2 regions of the Paenibacillus sp. BK720 genome follow, and region 2 is predicted to be linked to the other one. Evidence: riboswitches for the same ligand, from Rfam matches in the RefSeq annotation. Region 2 holds a riboswitch; the other holds the start of a gene.
What was found. A riboswitch is a leader RNA that binds a small molecule or an ion and turns the genes downstream of it on or off. The one in region 2 is predicted to bind FMN.
Positions count from the first base shown of each region.

Region 1: it holds a riboswitch for FMN, as region 2 does, so the genes downstream of both, FHT67_RS03565 (DMT family transporter) here and ribD (bifunctional diaminohydroxyphosphoribosylaminopyrimidine deaminase/5-amino-6-(5-phosphoribosylamino)uracil reductase RibD) in region 2, are expected to answer to the same signal.

Region 1 is NZ_JAASRQ010000001.1:839,193-847,093, forward strand. Features, by position in the region: gene nagE (N-acetylglucosamine-specific PTS transporter subunit IIBC) at 1-1,359, opposite strand, end outside; gene FHT67_RS03550 (PTS sugar transporter subunit IIA) at 1,384-1,869, opposite strand; gene FHT67_RS03555 (PRD domain-containing protein) at 1,911-2,804, opposite strand; gene FHT67_RS03560 (LLM class flavin-dependent oxidoreductase) at 3,340-4,401, shown strand; FMN riboswitch at 4,493-4,654, shown strand; gene FHT67_RS03565 (DMT family transporter) at 4,834-5,766, shown strand; gene FHT67_RS03570 (Gfo/Idh/MocA family protein) at 5,843-6,829, shown strand; gene FHT67_RS03575 (NUDIX domain-containing protein) at 7,079-7,645, shown strand.
Region 2 is NZ_JAASRQ010000001.1:1,187,072-1,194,972, forward strand. Features, by position in the region: gene lysA (diaminopimelate decarboxylase) at 1-1,111, shown strand, start outside; gene FHT67_RS05260 (peptidylprolyl isomerase) at 1,166-1,597, shown strand; FMN riboswitch at 1,629-1,836, shown strand; gene ribD (bifunctional diaminohydroxyphosphoribosylaminopyrimidine deaminase/5-amino-6-(5-phosphoribosylamino)uracil reductase RibD) at 2,103-3,209, shown strand; gene ribE (riboflavin synthase) at 3,225-3,896, shown strand; gene ribB (3,4-dihydroxy-2-butanone-4-phosphate synthase) at 3,931-5,088, shown strand; gene ribH (6,7-dimethyl-8-ribityllumazine synthase) at 5,134-5,604, shown strand; gene FHT67_RS05285 (segregation and condensation protein A) at 5,681-6,460, shown strand; gene scpB (SMC-Scp complex subunit ScpB) at 6,429-7,049, shown strand; gene FHT67_RS05295 (methionine ABC transporter ATP-binding protein) at 7,274-7,901, shown strand, end outside.

The sequences.
Region 1 (7,901 bases), 350 kb from region 2:
CGCGCCAAGACGCTTCAGTTCAGCGTCATTGACTGCTTTCTCGTCTTTCACGATCAGACGGAGACGGGTGATACAAGCGTCAATGCTCTCGATATTGCCGGAACCGCCAAGCGCCGCGAGAACTTGACTCGCTTTATCGTCGCCTGCGCCCGCCGGCGCTCCGTCCTTGCCGCCTTCTTCAACCAGATCATCGTCTTCGCGGCCAGGCGTTTTCAGGTTCAGCTTCACGATTACGACGCGGAACAGGACGTAGTACACTACCGCGTATACGAGACCAATCGGGATAATCATCCAGCCTTTTGTCGAGAGCGGATAGTTGATCGCGTAGTCAAGGAAGCCGGCCGAGAAGCCGAAGCCGTGGTGAATGCCAAGCTCAACGACGAGCCAAGCGGAGATACCCGTTAATACGGCATGGATCACGTACAGGACCGGTGCCACGAACATAAAGGCGAATTCAAGCGGTTCCGTAATACCCGTCAGGAACGAAGCAAGAGCGGAACCGATAAAGATCGAAGAAACAAGCTTGCGCTTTTCCGGTTTGGCCGTATGAATAATCGCGAAGGCGGCAGCCGGAAGAGCGAACATCATGATCGGGAAGAAGCCTGTCATGAACATGCCTGCAGTCGGGTCTCCTGCAAAGAAGCGGTGCAGGTCGCCGTGAACCACGTTGCCTGCAGCATCCGTGTAATCGCCGATTTGGAACCAGGCGATCGCGTTGATAACATGGTGCAGACCGAATGGAATAAGCAAACGGTTGGCCGTCATGAAGATAAACGCGCCGACGCCGCCAAGATCAACAATCCAGCGTCCGAACGTATCGAGCCACGATTGGACGGGCCCCCAGATGAGACCAAAGATCAGACCGACGATAACCATCGCAAACGAGGTGATAATCGGAACAAAACGTTTGCCGCCAAAGAAGCCGAGCCAATCCGGCAGCTTAATGTCGTGGTACTTGTTATAGAAGTAGGAAGCGACAAGACCCGCAATGATACCGCCCAGTACACCCATGTTAAGCGTTGTGTCTTTATCCACGAGACCCGTGAATACGGTTGGGATTTTGCCCAGCACGTTTGTCAGAACAAGATACGCAATAACGGCGGCAAGCGTTGCAACCGCATCGCCGGCCATCCCGATCGCAACGCCGATCGCGAAGATGAGAGGCAGGTTGTCAAAAATCGCGGAGCCGCCCGCCGCAAGGAACGGAGCGATATAATGGTTGAGGAAGTCGCCGAACTGGCCGAATCCGAAATCCTTTACATAATCGATGTTGCCGAAACGCAATAAGAGGGCTGCCGCAGGCAAAGCTGCGACAGGAAGCATTAGAGATTTACCGATCTTTTGCAAAAATGCGAGCATCTTATCTCACTCCATGTCCATAGTTTAGGTTTTCAGAACAACCTTAATCGTATCCGGATCTCCGGCAGTTACGGTTTTGAAGGTGCATTCCACTTTCTCCGCGCCGTCTTCGTTCGCAACGATGATCGGCGTGACTACCGGATAACCCGCATCGCGGATTTTGTCCAGATCGCATTCGAGAAGGGTTTGACCAGCCTTGAAGGAATCGCCTGTCTTTACAAGGGCTTTGAAGCCGTCGCCGTTTAAGGCAACGGTATTGATGCCAACGTGAATAAGCAGCTGCAGTCCGGACGAATGCTCGATGATCAAGGCATGATGCGTGTCGATTAAATGGCTCACAACGCCGTCAAACGGCGCGATGACGCGTCCTTCCGTCGGCTCGATTGCAGCGCCTTCGCCCATTAAGCCTTGCGCGAACGCTTCGTCGGGTACTTCGCTGAGCGGAACAAGCTTGCCGCTAATCGGTGCGGCTACGCTAACGGAATTCGATTTTTTGCCAAACCATTTCATATGATCTACTCCTTGCTATCCATGTTGTTGTCTGTCTATGTTCATTCTGCATTCTCCGAACGGAACAACCGGTACAAATGCATGGCGAGGTAACCAATCTCATCGGAGGAGACCTTGACGTTTAGTCTTTCTCCAATCATCTGCGCGATTAATTCCGCCTTCTGATGCTCGGCAGGTATTTTGTGTTTAATTTCTGCGGAGAACGGATTTTCAGATTCCTTATTCTGCAAAATTCGTTCCATCATATAACGCAAATGCATAATCAGCCGGGCATAATCCGAGCTCTTCTTGGACAATGGCGCTTCCCGCCAGCCCTCGATCCGCTCTACGATCTCGTTCATCAGCTCCGTCAGCTGAACCATTTGTCCCGCGGTAACGGACCCTGCTGCCGAATACACGTGATACGTAAGAAAGCCGATTTCATCTTCAGGGATAATGACGTCGAATTTCTCGCTGATCATCTTGGCTGCCTTGGCGGCGATTTTGAACTCTTGGGGATAACACATCTTCGTTTCGTACAGGAAAGGATTGACGATTTCCATGCCGTTTCTTAACCGGTAGACGACAAACTGAATATGGCTCGGTAAGGCGAAATACACTTTCGGATCGACGGGCGTTCCCAGCCGTTCCCGAATCTCATCAATGATCTGCTCGGAGATTTGCACCACCTCCGGGTCCAATTCCTCAAGCAGAGAATGGTAATGCAGCGCTTTATCCCGGTCGTCCAGCCGGTACCGCTTCTCGATTCGCGGGTCTTCGGCATCGATAAACTTCCGGCCTTTGCATGAGAAGCCAATGCCCTTGCCAAACAGCACGTATTCCCTCGATGAGTTCGGCTCCATCGTTAGGATGACATTGTTGCCAACGATCCGATCGATCCGAAGTTGTCCCGTGAGTCCCACGTCAATCCCTCCTCTCAGTAGTAAATTCCCCATTTTGAGCACAAAAAAACCAAGAAAAGACACCGCCGTCATTCGGGCGGATACTCTCCTTGGCTCATGCCTAGTCGAACTAGTAACATGCCAAAAGGCTTGTTATATATTTGGCTCGTTATCACTATAAATCATGCAAACGTTTACGTCAATTGAAAATTATTCATCCCTTTAATTTTTCGCGGTGATTCTTGAGACCTACCCTGGAAGAACCCTCGCAGCTGGCTTTCATATAATAATAGATAACGTATCCTCTAAGTTTGAGAGGGTGACGAACATCAGGTTTGGCGCTGAGGAGTCGGAACCGTAAAATGGTATTCGAACCAAGCTTAACGGCAGATGCTGCTGCCCTGTCATAAATGAAGGGTCTTTTTTTGCAAGCAAGCTTGACGTTTGCTATATAATTAGGCACAATTACTTACTAGATACTTCACTTACTATACGTATATTACTTACTTTACGTACATGAATAGGAATGGAAGCAATGTCAATCATTAGACTATCGGATCACGGTGGCATTGCTGAGGAGGACATATGGATGGGATCATCAGGGTATGACGGTCATTTTGAATTCGGCATTTACACATTAGGCGATCTTGCGGTGGATCCCCGTACGGGCGGGCTCAAAAACGCGGGAGAACGAATGAAGGAAATTATCCGGGCAGCCAAAGTTGCGGATGAGGCGGGCATTGACGTATTCGGAGTTGGCGAGCATCACCGTCTGGACTTTGCTTTATCCTCGCCGCCGGTTTTGCTTGCCGCAATCGCGCAGGCGACCTCGCGCATTCGTCTTACAAGCGCAACTACGGTACTTGGGACGGCGGACCCGGTACGGGTATTCGAAGACTTTGCGACGCTTGATCTCATCTCGGACGGGCGCGCGGAGATTATCGCCGGCCGCGGCGCATATATCGAATCTTTCCCGCTCTTCGGCTTTGAGCTGGATGACTATAAAGAATTGTTCGCTGAGAAGCTTGAATTAATGAGGCAGCTCAATTTATCGGAACGGATTACATGGAGCGGCCGTCTTCGCAGTCCTTTGGAGAATGCTGAAATCGCACCGCGTCCGGCGCAGTCTGCGATCCCGGTCTGGGTTGGCGTAGGCAGCACGGCGGAAAGCGCGTCTCTGGCCGGTCGGCATGGGGCGGGCATGGCACTAGCGATGCTTGGCGGAGAACCGTCGAAATACAAGCATCTTGTAGATTGTTACAAGGCAGCGGGCATCGCAGCAGGCTATCGGAGTGAAGAGCTGAGGGTAGCGATTACCGGCCACTGCTATGTTGCAAAGACAACCGAGCAGGCGCTGGACGAATTTTATGCCGGCTATTCGGCATACTATTCCCAGTTCATGGGCGGCAAGGAGAACGGAACTCCGCTCTCGCGGGGGGATTTCGAGAAGCTTGCGGGTTCGCTTGCGATTGGAAGTCCGGAGCTGATCGCGCGGAAGATTATCGAACAGCACAGGCTGTTTGGCCATTCCCGCTTTATGGCCCAGATGGACATTGGAGGCATGCCTGCCGCACAGGTGGAGTCATCCATCCGATTGCTTGCTAAGGAAGTTGCGCCGATTGTCCGGGAAGCCCTGCAAGTAAAGGTCTAATCCAAGATTGTTAAAAGTTGACTATTCACACTAGACAACTCGGAAAAACAGCGTTATACTCAATCCAATCATTTTAAAAATTTAATGGAATAAGGATCTTCGGGGCAGGGTGAAACTCCTGACCGGCGGTAATCGTTAATCCCTGCCTGGCAGGATAACAAAGCCCGCGACTCCCTGAGCTGACAAACAGCAAGGGGACTGACTTGGTGCGACTCCAAGGCCGACGGTATAGTCCGGATGATAGAAGATCGCTGAAGTAAGCCTGCAGAAGGCGGAAAACCGCCGATATGCATGTTTATTTGAGTTGGCCCCGATTCGCGTATAACCAAGCGGATCGGGGCTTTTTATTTGAGCGAAACCGACTGCTGACCTTCCGGCTGAAGGCGCAGCCGTAACGCTTGCTCCGTCCTGTATTCAGAAAGGGTACTTATTATGAGCAATGTTACCGCATCACCACTTATCCGCACCAAATCTCCCGTTCGGCCGGAGTTTTGGCTGGTTGTCCTTGGAGCAGCGCTATGGGGCGTGGATCCGGTATTCCGCATTATCTTACTGAAAACCTTAACCTCTACCCAGATCGTTCTGCTGGAGCATATCATTTTGTTCATTGCCGCAGCTCCCGTGTTATGGAAGTTCCGTGCGGATCTACGCGGCGTTCGTCTCCGCCAGCTTGGCGCATTGCTGTTTGTCTCGTGGGGCGGCTCGGCGCTTGCCACGATTCTTTTCACGCAAGGTCTGGTTCACGGCAATCCCAATGCGGTTCTGCTGCTGCAGAAGCTGCAGCCGCTCTTCGCCATTGTAATGGCAAGAATCTTATTGAAGGAGCTTCTGCCCAAAAAAATCGGACCTTTACTCGTTCTTGCCATTGTCGGAACCTATTTGCTGACGTTTGGCTTTACGCTTCCTTTTGGCCATGTCAATGAATTTGTCCAGGTTGGCAGCCTGTTGTCGCTGGGCGCGGCTGCTCTATGGGGCGGATCGACGGTTATGGGACGTTATCTGCTCGGGAGCATGAAGTACGAGACGGTTACATCCCTGCGATTTATGCTGGCTTTGCCGCTGCTGCTTGTAATTACCTGGTCGGAAGGAGCGGCATGGAAGCTGGCGGAAGGGACGGACCTGGTAGCCGTTATCGTTAATCTGCTTCTTCAGGCCTTGCTTCCGGGGTTGGTCAGCTTGCTTGTCTACTATAAAGGTCTAAGTAAGATCAAGGCTTCTTACGCGACAATCGCCGAGCTAAGCTTCCCGATGGTAGGCGTTCTCCTGAATTGGACGGTATTCGGCCAAGTGATCACTAGCGCCCAGATCGCAGGCTTTGTGTTTATCTGGTTTACGTTATTTTTCATTTCCAGGCAGCAGAATTAAGCGTGGATATTTCTCCTTTAACCGCTTTCACATCTGGGCGATTGCTGATATACTGCGGTTGGAGGTGTAGGAAACAATGGAGAATAGAACGATCAAATGGGGCATTCTTGGCGCCGGCTGGATTGCCTCCCAATTCGCACGCGATTTGGCTTTTGCCCGGGATGCGGAGCTTCGCGCGGTAGGCTCCCGCTCGCTGGCGAAAGCGGAAGAGTTCGCCGGCAAATTCGGCGGCAAACGCGCGTACGGAAGTTATGAGGAGCTGGTGAACGACGCCGAGATCGACATTATTTATGTCGCGACTCCTCATCCGTCCCATAAGGAGCATGTTCTGAAATGTCTGCGCGCAGGCAAAGCGGTATTATGCGAGAAGCCGTTTACGGTCAATGTAAAAGAAGCAGAGGAAGTCGTGCAATACGCAAGAGATAACCGCATTTTCTTGATGGAAGCGATGTGGACGCGGTTTCTGCCGGTCATCCGCAAGGTCCGTGAATGGATCGCCGAGGGACGTATCGGCGAGGTCCGGCTGCTGAAGGCGGACTTTGGCTTCCGTACAGGCGTTAATCCGGAAGGACGCTTGTTTAATCCGGCCCTGGCAGGCGGCGCGCTGCTGGATGTCGGCATTTACCCGCTATCCTTCGCTTCCATGTTATTTGGCGCAAAGCCGAAGCAGATTCTAAGCACCGCTCATCTCGGCGAAACTGGCGTAGACGAGGAAAACAGCATTCTGCTATCCTATGAAGGCGGCGGAACCGCCATGCTGAGCTCGGCGATCCGTCTTTGCTCGGGCAGCGATGCTTACATAATGGGGACGGAGGGCTCCATTAAAATTCCTTCCTTCTTTAATGCCAAATCCGCAACGCTTGTTGCCGCGGACGGTACGGAAGAAACGTTCTCGGATGACCGCACGACGCTTGGTTATGTATACGAGGCCGAAGCAGCCGGACAATATCTTCGTGAAGGCAAGGTTGAGAGCGAGGTTGTACCTTTGGACGAAACCCTGCAGCTGATGCGGACGATGGACGAAATCCGCGGTCAATGGGGACTGCGTTATCCATTCGAATAATAAATAAAAGGACTGGTTCTGTAAACCGGTCCTTTTTGTTTTAGAATAAAAAAAAGCGGCCCGCATTCGGGATACGGGCCCAAGAGACAAGCTATATCAAATAGGGAGTATGGTCATTATGTTCTCCCAAGATTAAACAAAGCTGAAAAGTACATTAGTTTCACATAAAAAATAAGGGCTATTGTCCATTGCGCTAAGGTATAATGAGTTCTATATTGTTTGCCATTAAGCCGGAGGGGGAAAATCCAGATGGAAAATATTAATTTTTGTATGGCTTGCGGAGATAAGCTGGAAGTTAGAGAGATTGGCGGGGAGGACCGCAAGGCTTGCCCAAGCTGCAGCTTCGTTCATTGGGGAAACTACAGCATCGGAGTAGGAGCATGCGTCGTTAAAGAGAACAAGGTGCTTCTGGTTCGCCGCGCCCACGAGCCGGGGAAAGGCTATTGGACAACGCCGGGCGGTTATATTGAACAGTTCGAGCAGATTAGAGGCTCGGTTGCCCGCGAGGTATGGGAAGAAACGGGCGTCCGCGCGATCGTGTCCAAAATTATCGGCATACGCGACCGGCCGCATTCGGTGCATGACGTCTACATTACCTTCGAGATGGAGTACATAGACGGGGAGCCTCGCCCGGACGGCGTGGAAGTAGACGGCGCAGGCTTCTTCAGCCTCGAGGAAATGGAGACCATGAACGTCGCCGACTTGACCGCCTGGCAGGTGGATCTCGCTCTGAACGGCAGCGGGGGCGGCTTGACCGAGGACACCAAACCCATCCGCGAAAGCCTTAAGAAATACGGCCTCTACCGTGCCAAGTAAGCCGGTTCAGGCAACAAAAAGCCCCGGATTAATTTCCGGGGCTATTGCTATATTCCCACTTCCCACTCCCACACCCGATAAACAGGTGTGAGAAGAAGCATTTGTGATTTTAGTAGTGCGGAAGGGAAATATCTTCTGGAGGAGCGCAGCGCTTGCCTTTGGTCTCGTGGGAATACCTTAATAAATTTCATTCGGAATCCCACGAGACCAACAGCAACCGGAAGAAGATGTTTTCCTGTAGCATGCTCCTACTAAA
Region 2 (7,901 bases):
GTGCGCGATTGCCGATCAAGAGGGCTTGTCGCTCGACGTTGTGTCCGACGGGGAGCTGTATACGGCTTTGCAGGCAGGATTTCCGGCAGCCCGCATCCATTTCCACGGCAACAACAAAACGCCGGACGAAATCAACATGGCGCTTGATGCCAATATCGGATGCTTCGTCGTAGACAACTTTGTCGAGCTGTACCTGTTAAATGCGCTAGCCGCAAACAAGGGCAAAAAAGTTAAAATTCTGTTCCGGATTACGCCGGGCGTGGAAGCTCATACGCATGAATATATTTCGACCGGCCAGGAAGACTCGAAGTTTGGCTTTGACCTTGGCAACGGTGCCGCGAAGCAGGCCATCCGTGAAGCGCTCGAGCTCTCGAATCTCGAAATTTTGGGCGTGCATTCCCATATTGGCTCCCAAATTTTCGAAGTTGACGGCTTCCGCATGGCAGTGGATAAAGTTGTGGCTTTCGCCGTTCAAATCCGCGACGAGCTTGGGCTTACCTTCAAGGTCATTAACCTTGGCGGCGGCTTCGGCATCCGTTATGTGGAAGGCGACACTCCGCTTCCGGTAGCCCAATACGTGGCTGCCATTACCGACGCGGTGATTTCGAATTTCTCGGCCGCTAGCTTCCCGCTGCCCGAAATTTGGGTTGAGCCGGGCCGCAGCATCGTCGGCGACGCAGGCACAACGCTGTACACCGTTGGCACAATGAAAGATATTCCGGGCGTACGCAAATATATCGCGGTGGACGGCGGCATGATGGATAACCCTCGTCCGGCGCTGTATCAATCGCGTTACGAAGCGATTTTGGCGAACCGCGCGAACGAAGCGGCTACGGAAACCGTTACGATCGCAGGCAAAGCATGCGAAAGCGGCGACAAGCTTATTATCGACCTTGAGCTGCCGAAAGCGGAAACGGGCGACTTGCTCGCCGTCTCCTGCACGGGCGCTTATAACTACTCGATGGCGAGCAACTACAACCGTTTCCGCCGTCCTGCCGTTGTCTTCGTGAAAGACGGCCAATCCGACCTCGTTGTGCAGCGCGAATCGCTCGAAAATATCGTCGGCAACGACGTAATTCCGGCTAGACTTCTCAAATCGCTTGCTAAGTGAGGGAGATTTTTGGTAACGTAGTCTTATTCGGACATAGAAAGGTAGATGTTAGACATGGCTAAACAAGCAAAAATCACACTTGAGAACGGCGCAGAGGTTATTCTCGATCTGTTCGACCAAGATGCTCCAAATACGGTAGCAAACTTCGAAAAGCTTGCAAACGAAGGCTTCTATAACGGCGTGGTATTCCACCGCGTTATTCCAGGTTTCGTTGCGCAAGGCGGCTGCCCTAACGGCACAGGCACTGGCGGTCCCGGCTACACCATCAATTGCGAGATCAACCCGAACAAGCATGAACGCGGTACGCTCGCAATGGCACACGCAGGCCGCAACACAGGCGGAAGCCAGTTCTACATCTGCTATCAACCACAGCCGCATCTTGACGGCCAACATACCGTATTTGGCAAAGTTGCTAAAGGCATGGAGCATGTTGACGCGTTCAAAGGACGCGATAAAATGCAAAAGGTTGAAGTTTACGAAGTTTAATGTTAAGATACTAACAAATTTATAGTTTGTGGCTTACCTTCGGGGCAGGGTGAAAATCCCAACCGGCGGTGATCGAGCGGCGCTAGCACAACAGGAATCACCTGCGTGCGGCGCTTACTCGTCAGTCCGTGACCCGGGCCGTCCCGCGCAAGAGCGATTCATCGCATTGCGAGGGAAGGAACGGTGGACCTGGTGCAATTCCGGGACCGACAGTATAGTCTGGATGGGAGAAGGAGACACATTCGATGCGTTTGCGCATAAGCGTTCATGCTTATTTTTCTTGTGCTTATTTTCACAAGTTGAATGGGTTTGTTTGAAATATAAGAAAAGTATAGGTTGTTTATATTTTTTATACTGGACTTGTATTTCATCCGCGAAACGCTTGCGGTTCTCTATGGGGGCCGCAATGCCGTTTGCGTGTGAACAGTTTCTTTTTGCAGGCATGGAATGGTTATTTTTCCCACCCCCGTTGGCTAAGCTGGCTAATGGGGGTGTTTTTGCATTTATGGAAATTTTAAACGATTCGTATTATATGAGTCTTGCTCTTGAGCTCGCGGCTAAAGCCTCCGGGCAGACCGGCATTAATCCGGTTGTGGGCTGCGTAGTCGTGAAGGATGGACGAATTATTGGCGTTGGCACCCATCTTAAACGGGGAACGGGTCACGCCGAGGTGCACGCGCTTCAGATGGCCGGCGACGATGCGGAAGGGGCGACGGTGTACGTCACGCTTGAGCCGTGCAGCCATTACGGCAAAACGCCGCCTTGCTGCGAACGCATTATCAATGCGAAGGCCGCCCGCGTCGTGGTGGCAACCACGGATCCGAATCCGCAGGTTGCGGGCAGAGGGATTGCTCGTCTCCGGGAGGAAGGCATCGAGGTCGAGGTTGGTTTGCTTGAAGAGCAATCCCGGAGCATGAACGAGAAATTCAACAAGTACATTACGACCCGGCTGCCTTTCGTCACGCTGAAGACGGCTAGCACGCTGGATGGAAAAATCGCCTCCCATACCGGAGACAGCCGCTGGATTACCGGGTCGGCCGCCCGCGAACAAGTGCATACGCTGCGCCATCAGCATGAGGCGATCATGGTGGGCATCGGTACGTTGCTGGCGGATGATCCTCAGCTGACGACCCGAGCGGCCGTTCCCGCGATTCATCCGGTTCGGATTATCGTGGACAGTCAGCTTCGCCTGCCGCTGGACGCTAGAGTCGTGACGGACGGCTTGTCCCGCACGATCGTACTCGCTTCCGCGAAGGCCGATCCGGCTCGCGAGAAGGTGCTGACCGAAGCCGGCGTTGAAGTCATCCGCTGCGGCGACGGGAAGCAGGTTGACCTGGCTGAAGCGATGCGCAAGCTTGGCGAGCTGGAGATTGGTTCGATTCTCCTGGAAGGCGGCGGCAAGCTGAACGGTGCCATGCTGGAGGCCGGATTAATCGATAAGATAATGATCTACATGGCAACCAAGATTATCGGCGGCTTTGACTCCCCCGGCACCTTTACGTTCGCCGGGTTCGAGAAAATGTCGCAAGCCATTGAACTTGACCATGTGAAGGTAGAGATGGCGGGAGAAGATATTTGCATATCCGGAAATCCGGTATACGGTAATGAATAGATTGGGGGAGTGCCCGTGTTTACCGGCCTGATTGAGGAAGTTGGCACTTTAAGACGGGTTAAGAAACAAGGCGAGGCGATGGTTCTGACGGTGGAAGCATCAAAGGTTACGGAAGGGGTTGCCCTCGGCGACAGCATTTCCGTTAACGGCGTATGCTTAACCGTGATCGCCTTCGACCGCACGTCGTTTGATGCGGATGTCATGCCGGAGACCTACCGGAAGTCCAATCTGCATCAGCTCCGGCCGGGTCAGGACGTGAATCTGGAGCGCGCGATGATGGCCGGCGGCCGGTTCGGCGGACACATCGTGCAGGGGCATGTCGACGGAGTTGGCATCATCACCGGACGCGAGACGGATGCGAATGCGGTTGTTTTCGCCATTCGGCTGTCTGACGACGAGATGATGCGTTATGTCATTCCGAAGGGCTCTATAACGATTGACGGGATCAGCTTAACGGTGGTTGGCACCCATGCCGCTGGCTTTTCGGTATCGGTCATCCCGCATACTTTGGGGGAAACCGCGCTGATGAACAAGAAAGCCGGCGATTCTGTCAATATCGAATGCGACGTCATCGGCAAATACGTCGATCATCTGCTGCATTACAAGCCTGCGGGCAGATCAGGCTCTGCCGGGCATACAGAGTCTAAGCTTAGCGCAGCCTTTTTGAGCGAGAACGGTTTTTTATAATACAAGGGTAACCGGATAGCAGGGAGGGAAATTGATGAATAGACAAGAGCTGGAACTGCAAGAAAATGTGTTTGACTCGATGGCGGCCGCCCTGGAGGATTTGAAGGCCGGCAAGCCGATTATCGTGGTGGATGACGAGGACCGCGAGAACGAGGGGGACTTGATCGCCCTGGCGGAGACCGCGTCACCCGAAGTTATCAATTTCATGATAACCGAAGCCCGCGGCCTGGTGTGCGTCCCGATCACGCGGGAGCGCGCCGAGCAGCTTGATCTGCCGCCGATGGTTCAGCACAACACGGACTATCACGGAACGGCTTTTACGGTATCGGTGGATCACGTGTCCACTACGACAGGGATCTCGGCCTATGAACGCTCGCAGACAGTCAAAGCATTGATTGATCCGGCGACGAAGGCAACGGATTTCCGCAAGCCGGGGCATATCTTCCCGCTGGTTGCGAAGGATGGCGGCGTCATTCGCCGCGCCGGTCATACGGAAGCCGGCATCGACCTTGCCCGAATGTGCGGATCGGAGCCTGCGGCAGTCATTTGCGAGATTATTAAAGAGGACGGGACGATGGCCCGCCTTCCCGATCTGATCGCTTTCAAGGAAAAGCATAACCTGAAGCTGATCACGATCCAAGGAATGATTGCTTACCGCAACGCCATGGAGAAGCTTGTTGACCGCATCGTGGAGGTCGACATGCCGACGGACTTCGGTCACTTCCGGGCGATTGCCTTCTCGAACCAGGCTGACGGCAAAGAGCATATCGCGTTCGTTAAAGGTAAGATAGACGGGGAGAAGCCGGTTCTGGTTCGCGTGCATTCGGAATGCCTGACCGGGGATGTTTTCCATTCGCATCGCTGTCAATGCGGTCCGCAGCTGCAATCGGCGCTTGAGCGAATCAATGAGGAAGGCAGCGGCATTCTTCTCTATATGCGTCAGGACAGTCAAGGGCTTGTTAACAAGCTGAAGACTTACGCCCGCATCGATCAAGGGGCGGACAAGGAAGAGGCCAAGCCAAAGATGGATCTTCGCGATTACGGCGTAGGAGCGCAAATTTTGCGAGACCTTGGCGTCCGCCAGATGCGATTGCTTACGAATAACCCCCGCAAGATCAGAGGCCTCGAGGGCCATGGAATCGAAATCGTGGAACGGGTACCGATTGAAATTCGCGAAAGCGGCAAGAAGTAATCAAGCCAAATAAAAATTTGACCTTACAAACCAGGAGGGCTTAACATGCCAAACGTATTTGAAGCAAGCGTAGTATCGGAAGGACTTCGATTTGGAGTAGTTGTAGGACGTTTTAACGAGTTTATTTCGGGGAAGCTGCTGAGCGGTGCGCTTGACGGCTTCAAACGCCACGGCGCGCAAGACAACGATGTGGATATCGCTTGGGTGCCGGGCGCCTTTGAAATTCCGCTTATCGCGCAAAAAATGGCGGAAAGCGGAAAGTACGACGCCGTTATTACGCTTGGCGCCGTTATCCGGGGATCAACTCCGCACTTTGACTACGTGTGCAACGAAGCGGCAAAAGGCGTAGCCGCAATCGCTCTGAAAACAGGCGTGCCAACGATTTTTGGCGTTCTGACGGTGGATTCGATCGAGCAAGCCATTGAGCGCGCGGGCACAAAAGCGGGAAATAAAGGCTATGAAGCGGCTGTTTCTGCAATAGAGATGGCAAATTTGTCGAAATTACTGCATAATTAGAGTAATCGCTCAAATTATGCTGCGTTACTTGTTATAGGACGTCAGCCATTTGCGCATGGCAGGGGGATCGTAAGAAGTGACGATGCACTACAAGTTGGAATCCTTTGAGGGACCGCTCGATTTGCTGCTTCATCTTATCGATAAGTCAGAAATCGACATCCATGAGGTTTCGATTAGTGAAATAACGGATCAATACATGGATTACTTGAATGCGATGAAGGAATTGGAGCTGGAGCTGACAAGCGAGTTCCTTGTTATGGCGGCAACGCTGCTGGCCATCAAGAGCAATCAGCTGCTGCCCAAACCTCCCGTATTCGAGGACTTCTATGAAGAATGGCCGGATGACGGCCTTGATCCGAGGGACGAGCTTATTCAGAAGCTGGTCGAATATCGTAAATTCAAGCAAATTGCAGAGCAGCTTCGGGAGAAGGAGCTGGAGCGCAGCCTTATCTATTCCCGCGAGCCGGACGATATGACGCCGTATATGAAAGAAGAGATCGTCAATCCGCTCGAGGGGCTGCATATCTCCGATCTGATTGCCGCATTCCAGCGGGCGCTGCGCCGAGCCGCGCGACGCAACATTGTGGCAACCGTGCAGAGGGACGAAATCTCGGTTAAGGACCGGATTCGGGACATTGTTGAGGTTCTGAAGCAGTTCGAGACCGTACGGTTTTCCCGTCTGATCCGCGAGAATATGAACAAGCATGAGGTTGTTGTGACGTTCCTTGCCATTCTGGAGCTGATGAAGATGAAACATATTCGCTGCTTCCAGCATCAGCTGTTTGATGACATCGTCATTCATTGGAGAGGAGAAGCGGCGGACCATGGATTATCCGAAGTTGAAATCGATTATTGAAGGCCTGTTGTTTATGGCAGGCGACGAAGGACTAAACAAACGGCAGCTGGCCGATATTTTGCAGCTTGACGCCGATCTGGCGGCCGATCTTGTGTATGACCTTCACAGGGATTTGGCTCGCGAGCAGCGCGGGGTGCAGGTAACGGAGGTAGCCGGAGCTTACCGGATGACCACCAATCCGGATCACGCCGCTTACTTTGAACGGATGGCGTATACGCCGACGCGTTCCCAGCTGTCGCAGGCTGCCCTCGAGACCTTGTCCATTGTGGCATACCGCCAACCGATTACCCGCATCGACATTGAGGAGATCCGGGGCGTCAAGAGCGACCGGGCGATTCAATCGCTTGTGTCAAAGGACTTAATTGAAGAGGTCGGACGGGCCGAAGCGATCGGCAGACCGATTTTGTACGGAACAACGAAATCATTCCTCGATTATTTTGGTTTGCCGAATATCAAAGCTTTGCCTGAGCCTAAACAAGTCGATATCGAAGAGGCGCTCGAGGAACAGACGCAAATGCTGTTCGAGCGTTTGGGCGAACGCCAGACGACGATTGACGAGTTTATTCCGGTTCATGACGATCAGGAATAACTCGACATTCCGATTTTTCTAAAGAATGGTCTAAGTGTTGAACAATTGGTCCGTTATTTCCCGCAGAAGCGGGATAACGGACCTTTTTACTTTTTTATCTAGTGACAATTCCGTTGAAAGTTGGTTATAATGACGGTTGTTCTTTTTTTATGAATAGGATGAACCTGTTTGTTCAGGGGATTCTAGCTGTAACGTCATACGATGGATAGCAGGAGGTAATACCACTGATTGAGCTTCTGGACATAAGAAAAACTTACGGGAATAGCATTGAAGCAGTTAAAAATATAAGCCTGACCATTCATAAAGGTGAAATATTCGGCATTATCGGACATTCCGGGGCAGGCAAAAGCACCTTGCTCCGCTGCGTGAATTTGCTGGAGCGCCCGACTTCGGGGACGGTGAAGGTAGGCGAAGTGGAGCTGACCCGGCTGTCGTCCACGCAGCTGCAGAAGGAACGCCGTAGAATCGGAATGATTTTTCAGCATTTTAATCTCTTGACGATGGCGACGGTACGCGATAATGTCGCGTTCCCGCTAGAGCTTGCGAAGATGCCGAGGGCGGCAGTCAAGGAACGGGTCGACGAGCTGCTGAAGCTGGTCGGGCTGGAGCAGCACGCGGATAAATATCCGGCGCAGCTTTCCGGCGGTCAGAAGCAGCGCGTGGGGATCGCCAGAGCGCTGGCGAACAATCCGGATGTGCTGCTATGCGACGAGGCTACCTCGGCGCTTGATCCGCAGACGACAAACGCGATTCTGTCGCTTCTGATGGACATTAATCAAAAGCTGGGCATTACGATTCTGCTGATTACGCACGAGATGCACGTTATCCGCGCGATTTGCGACCGCGTTGCCG